One region of the Scandinavium manionii genome, then DNA from elsewhere that is predicted to be linked to it. Evidence: predicted binding sites of a transcription regulator. Region 1 holds the regulator's gene; the other holds the start of a gene.
The links. The regulator PurR, encoded in region 1, represses purine synthesis genes. The targets are predictions, from matches to a motif close to CANGCAAACGTTTGCNTG.
Positions count from the first base shown of each region.

Region 2: MUU51_RS17970 (amino acid aminotransferase) is a predicted target of PurR. The motif match lies at 1,441-1,458, and genes of this name have one in related genera.

Region 1 covers NZ_JALIGC010000032.1:82,628-86,200, reverse strand. Annotated here, with positions in the region: gene punC (purine nucleoside transporter PunC) at 1-812, opposite strand, end outside; gene punR (DNA-binding transcriptional activator PunR) at 920-1,831, shown strand; gene purR (HTH-type transcriptional repressor PurR) at 1,850-2,875, opposite strand; gene cydH (cytochrome bd-I oxidase subunit CydH) at 3,168-3,257, shown strand; gene MUU51_RS03495 (MFS transporter) at 3,428-3,573, shown strand, end outside.
Region 2 covers NZ_JALIGC010000040.1:41,479-45,051, forward strand. Annotated here, with positions in the region: gene MUU51_RS17965 (porin) at 162-1,337, shown strand; gene MUU51_RS17970 (amino acid aminotransferase) at 1,522-2,712, shown strand; gene MUU51_RS17975 (MBL fold metallo-hydrolase) at 2,802-3,449, opposite strand; gene mepK (peptidoglycan L,D-endopeptidase MepK) at 3,465-3,573, opposite strand, start outside.

The sequences.
Region 1 (3,573 bases):
TGTTGACCTTCCCATTTTTGCAGGGCGGCACGACAGCCGTAGCCCCCGATAAGGAAAGCGATGGTCTGCGGCACATAGCTCAGGCCAATCACCGTCGGGCCGTAACCCATGGCGCTCAGAATAAACGGCGAGCCGGTCAGCCACGCGAAGAAGCTGGCGGAGCAGGCGGCGTAAATCAGTACGTTGCCGCGATAATCTTTCGAGCGCAAAAGCGTCAGGAAGGTCAGGGGCTGCTCTTCCTTATGCACGATGCGCACCGGTTTTTGCAGACGCAGCGCAGGCAGCATCAGCAGCAGCGTAATGCCAAACAGAGTGGCAAAAATTGCCTGCCATTCGAAATGATGCAGGATCCAGCTGCCGAGCAGCGGTGCCAGAGCCGGGGATAGTCCAACCAGCGGCATGATAGTCGCGAAGATACGATTGGTGCGCTGAGCCGGATAATAATCGGTGACCATCGCCTGCCAGGTAACGGTAGCGGCGCAAACGCCGACCGCCTGCACAAAGCGCAGCACCAGCAGCAGGGTAGCATCACGGACCCACAGCATCCCCAGACAGCCAACGGCGAATATCGCCAGGCCGGTCAGCAGAATAGGTTTACGACCGTAACGGTCAGACAGCGGGCCCCACATCAGCTGAGCGAGGGCAAAACCGGCCAGGAACAGGCTAAGGCTGGCGCTGACGGCGGCGGCAGGGGTTTGTAAATCGGTTTGAATGGCGGAAAATGCGGGCAGATACATATCGGTTGCCAGAAAACCGAGTACGCTCAGGCCAGCCAGCCAGCACAAAAATCCTTTCCCAGGTTGTTTATTCATTTTCTTTCTCGTTGCAGGTGTCGATGGCAGCAGAGTGTAGGGAGTGCAACTTCGCTTGTGAAACGCTAATATTTGTCTGGTGAGTTCAAATTTTTTGCAGGCAACCTATGTGGTCAGAATATTCTCTTGAAGTCGTGGACGCTGTAGCGCGTAACGGGAGCTTCAGCGCAGCCGCGCAGGAGTTGCACCGTGTGCCTTCTGCGATCAGCTATACCGTACGTCAGCTAGAGGAATGGTTGGCGGTTCCGCTGTTTGAACGACGCCATCGAGACGTGGAATTAACCCCCGCAGGTGCCTGGTTTTTGAAAGAGGGGCGCTCTGTTATCAAAAAAATGCAGATCACCCGTCAGCAGTGTCAGCAAATCGCCAACGGCTGGCGCGGCAATTTGGCCATCGCGGTGGACAATATTGTGCGTCCGGAACGCACCCGGCAGATGATTGTCGATTTCTATCGCCACTTTAAGGATGTCGAACTGTGCGTATTCCAGGAAGTGTTCAACGGCGTGTGGGATGCGTTATCCGACGGGCGCGTGGAGCTGGCTATTGGGGCCACCCAGGCGATCCCGGTCGGTGGACGTTACGCGTTTCGCGATATGGGGATGCTGAGCTGGAACTGCGTGGTGTCGAGTCAACATCCGCTGGCGCAGATGCCCGGCCCGCTCAGCGATGATGTGTTGCGCAACTGGTCGGCGCTGGTGCAGGAAGATACCTCGCGATCGTTGCCGAAACGCATCACCTGGCTGCTGGATAATCAAAAACGGATTGTGGTGCCGGACTGGGAATCTTCCGCGACCTGTCTTTCAGCCGGGCTGTGTGCTGGAATGGTGCCCACGCATTTTGCCCGTCCGTATATCGACAGCGGTGAATGGGTGGTGCTGGAGCTGGAAAATCCGTTCCCGGATGCGGCATGCTGCCTGACCTGGCAACAAAATGACATGTCACCGGCGCTGAGCTGGCTGCTGGAGTATTTGGGGGACAGTGAAACGTTGAATAAAGAGTGGTTACAGGAGCCGGAATAACCGGCTCCTGAGAGATCATTAACGGCGGTAGTCGCGGAACGGACCGTCGGCAACCGAGCGGCGCTCGATCAGGCGCGGGTGCACTTCAATAGACTGCGACTCTTCACGCTTATTGACAATACGATCCAGCAGCATATCGAAGGCCGCTTCACCCAGCGAATCCTTCGGCTGATGGATAGTGGTCAGGGCAGGGGTAAAGAAGCGCGCATTGCGCACGTTATCGTAGCCAATGACTGAAATATCCTGTGGAACGCGCAGGCCCATTTCGTCTGCGGCGCACAAGGCACCCATCGCCATAATGTCACCGCCGCAGAACACGGCGGTCGGGCGTGGCTGTTGCGCAAGAATTTTCTGCATGGCGCGATAGCCAGATTCAGGCTCGAAATCACCCTGCACAATCCAGTTTTCAGGCACGTTGATTTGCGCTTCTTCCATGGCTTTCATGAAACCTGCCAGACGTCCGGCGCCAGTGTTACGCTCCATCGGGCCAGGAATGACGCCGATTTCGCGATGACCGCGTTCGACCAGATAGCGTCCGGCAATATAGCCACCCTGGAAAGCGTTATCATTTACCGAGTCGGTAAAATCAGCTTTAGATTCGCCCCAATCCATCACCACCATCGGGATGTGACGGTACTCTTCCAGCATCTCGAGCACCGACTGCGGGTATTCAGAACACATCACCAGCAGGCCATCGACGCGCTTTTGCGCCATCATTGAAAGATAGGCGCGCTGTTTTTCCAGGTTGTTCCAGGCGTTACCCAGGATCAGGGTATAGCCTTTCTCGAAGCAGTTTTTCTCAACGGCTTCAATGATTTCAGCAAAATAGGCGGCTTCGCTGCTGGTTGCCAGCAGGCCGATTGTTTTGGTGTGATTCACCTTCAGGCTACGCGCTACGGCGCTAGGAGAGTAGTGCAGCTCTTTAATGGCCGCCCACACCGCGTTGCGGGTCTCTTCCGCCACGAAACGCGTTTTGTTAATTACATGTGACACTGTTGTAGTGGAAACGTTTGCGCGCTTCGCTACATCTTTAATAGTTGCCATTCGTTCTCACTCCAGACCCTTTCCTTACGCCTGTTTACCAACACGAAAACGTTTGCCTTTACACACCCTTAACACAATTCAATTGAATTGCAGTACGCCGGGATACAGACAGGACGACAGGAGGGGGTCAATGGCTGGTACGCTTTTAAATTAGCGTGGAATTTTGTCTGATTCTGAGGCAAAGGGAAAGAGAAAAATCGCTATGAGCTTAAAACCAGGAAGATTTTTGCGTACAGTTGTGCAAAAATGAGCAAGCTCACTTTTGTTGTGGGGATTAAAAGGAGAAAAATTGATGAGTACCGACCTTAAGCTCTCTCTGATGACGACCGTGATTGCGCTGGCCGTGATTGTTGCCGCCGGTCTGACCGCCGTCCTGCATTGATTTATACGGAGGGAGAGTTCTCTTCCTCCGCCTCATCTTCCTGCCGATTGTTACCAGATTTGCAAAAAACTTTTGCCATTTTGTTTACTTCTGTTTTTTTGTGATTGATGTCATGCTTTTGACTTCTGCTGTTGCACCATCCCAGACGGATGGCTTACCGGAGTCGTTACATGAAAATCAATTTTCCCCTGCTGGCGTTGGCAATCGGGGCGTTTGCCATCGGGACCACGGAATTCTCGCCAATGGGCTTGCTGCCCGTTATCGCTAAAGGCGTCGATGTCTCTATCCCTGCCGCCGGGATGCTGATCAGCGCCTA
Region 2 (3,573 bases), on a different contig from region 1:
TAGCACTTTCAGGCTAGCGAAACGTTGTCATGAATGGAAATATGCCTGTCAGACACAGAAAGACACCAAACTCTCATCAATAGTTCCGTAAATATTTATTGACGAAAACTATTGGCGGTAGTGGAAAGTGTCCATAAAAAAACCAATGAGGGTAATAAATAATGATGAAGCGCAATATCCTGGCAGTGGTTATCCCTGCCCTGTTGGCAGCTGGTGCGGCAAACGCAGCAGAAATCTATAACAAAAATGCCAACAAACTGGATTTCTACGGTAAAGCAGTAGGTGAACACATCTGGACCACCAACGGCGACACCGGCAGTGATGACACCACTTATGCCCGTATCGGTTTCAAAGGTGAAACTCAGATCAACGATCAGATCACCGGTTACGGCCAGTGGGAATACAACCTGAATGCGTCTAACGCTGAAGGTTCTCAGGGTACCGCTACCCGTCTGGCATTTGCAGGTCTGAAATTTGGTGACGCGGGTTCTATCGACTACGGTCGTAACTACGGCGCCATCTACGACGTAGCGGCATACACCGATATGCTGGTTGAGTGGGGCGGCGATTCCTGGGCTGCTACAGACAACTTCATGAACGGCCGTACCAATGGCGTTCTGACCTACCGTAACAGCGATTTCTTCGGTCTGGTTGATGGCCTGAGCTTCGCCCTGCAGTATCAGGGAAAAAACGAGCGTAACAGCCCGATCACTGTTGACTATGATGACAACGGCACGCCGAACACCGTAAACCTCTCCGGTAATGGCGCGAAAGCGAACGGTGATGGCTTCAGCTCTTCCGTTCAGTACGCATTCCTGGACGGCTTCAGCGTTGCTGCGGGTTACGAAACGGCTGACCGTACCGACGATCAGTCTAACCCGCAGACTTACGCCATCGATGGTGTTGCTGGCAACGCAAGTGCTGGCGGCGACCGCGCTGAAGCATGGTCTACTGCATTCAAATACGACGCGAACAACGTCTACGCTGCAGTGATGTATGCTGAAACCACCAACATGACTCGCGAGCCAGACAGCAACTTCGCGAACAAAACTCAGAACATCGAAGCCGTGGTTCAGTACCAGTTCGATTTCGGTCTGCGTCCATCTGTAGGCTACGTACAGTCCAAAGGTAAAGACCTGCTGGCACGTCCTGGCTTCGACGGCGGCGATGCTGACCTGGTTAAATACATCGAAGTGGGTTCATGGTACTACTTCAACAAGAACATGAACGTCTACGCAGCTTATAAGTTTAACCTGCTGAACGACAACGACTACTCTAAAGCATCTGGTCAGGCTACCGACGACCAGGCTGCTGTCGGTATCGTTTACCAGTTCTAATCAGTACGCCACTTTGTTATATGCTTAAGAAACAGGGCTTCGGCCCTGTTTTTTTATGGCTGGCAGTAAATAATAGTGACTTTTAAAAAGCCTCTCGCTTTTTCTCGCAAACGGTTGGCTTTTCGTCATTCTCCCGTTAACCTGAGAGCGGATTTCCCTTCAGTAACCACAATGGAACCTCGTCATGTTTGAGAACATAACCGCTGCCCCTGCCGACCCTATTCTGGGCCTGGCCGATCTGTTTCGTGCCGATGACCGCCCAGGAAAAATCAACCTCGGGATTGGTGTTTACAAAGATGAGACCGGTAAAACACCGGTTCTGACCAGCGTAAAAAAAGCGGAACTTTATCTGCTGGAAAATGAAACCACCAAGAACTACCTCGGCATTGACGGTATTCCGGAATTTGGCCGCTGCACGCAGGAGCTGCTGTTCGGGAAAGGCAGTGCGATTGTGACTGAAAAACGCGCACGTACGGCGCAGACCCCAGGTGGCACCGGCGCACTGCGCGTAGCCGCGGATTTTCTTGCTAAAAACACTGACGTACAACGCGTATGGGTCAGTAACCCAAGCTGGCCGAACCACAAAGGCGTGTTTAATTCCGCCGGGCTGGAAGTCTGCGAATACAGCTATTACGACGCGAATCAACACGCTCTGGATTTTGACGGCCTGATTGCCAGCCTGAATCAAGCTCAGGCGGGCGACGTGGTTTTATTCCACGGCTGCTGCCACAACCCAACCGGGATCGACCCGACGCTGGAACAGTGGGAACAGTTGGCAAAACTGTCCGTAGAGAAAGGCTGGCTGCCGCTGTTTGACTTCGCCTACCAGGGCTTTGCTCGTGGTCTGGAAGAAGATGCTGAAGGCCTGCGCGCCTTTGCCGCCGTACATAAAGAGCTGCTGGTTGCGAGTTCCTTCTCGAAAAACTTTGGCCTCTACAACGAACGCGTGGGTGCCTGCACGCTCGTTTCTGCGGATGCAGAAACGGTTGACCGCGCATTCAGCCAGATGAAAGCGGTTATCCGCGCCAACTACTCTAACCCACCCGCTCACGGTGCCGCCGTGGTGGCGACGATCCTCAGCAATGACGCGCTGCGCGCCATCTGGGAGCAAGAGCTGACTGACATGCGCCAGCGCATTCAGCGTATGCGCTTGCTGTTCGTGAACACCCTCGCCGAGAAAGGTGCGGACCGTGATTTCAGCTTCATCACCAAGCAGAACGGCATGTTCTCCTTCAGCGGCCTGACCAAAGAACAGGTGCTGCGTCTGCGTGAAGAGTTTGGCGTTTATGCGGTTGCCTCCGGGCGAGTGAACGTCGCGGGCATGACGCCAGACAATATGGCCCCACTGTGCGAAGCCATCGTCGCCGTGCTGTAACCCTGGCGACAAAAAAGCCAAAGGCCGCGAATGCGGCCTTTGTTATTTGTTTTGAGCATTAAAAAAGCCGCAAACGCGGCTTTTTATCTTTACCAGACAGGCATCTCATCCTGAAGGAAAGGATTATGCACACGCTCATGACCGAGCGTTGACATAGGACCATGGCCTGGAATAAAGCTGACGGCATCGCCGAGCGGTAACAATTTGCGCTTAATCGAATCGATAAGCTGCCCATGGTCGCCACGCGGGAAATCGCTGCGCCCTACTCCACCTTTAAAGATCACATCGCCTGAAATTAGCAGCTGCGAAACTGCGTCGAAAAAGACAATATGACCCGGCGTATGGCCCGGACAATGCAATACGTTGAGGCTGACGTTACCCACGCTGACGGTATCGTCTTCATTCAACCAGCGGTCTGGCGTGAGCGGCTGACAGTCTTCAAGACCGAACATTTTGCTCTGCGCTGGCAGCCCCTGAAGCCAGAACTCATCTTCTTTTTCCGGTCCAATAACTGGCACACCGTAATGTTGTGCCAGCTCCGCGGCGGCGCCAACGTGATCAAGATGACCATGAGTCAGCAAAATCTGCATCAGCGTTACGCCTGCGGCAGCCACTTCCTGTTTGATACACTCAGCGTCACCGCCAGGATCCACCAGTGCAGCAAGTTTGGTCTGCTCACACCAGATGAGTGAACAGTTCTGGGCGAAAGCCGTAACCGGAATAATACGATAGTTCATGATGCTCCTGTTTCGTTACCAGGTCCTCACCGGCCCGGTATCAATATGCACAAAGTTACTACGTGGGTAATATCCTACACCACCTGCGCGCATAGATAACGCAGCTTTGCGAATATTGCTTAAC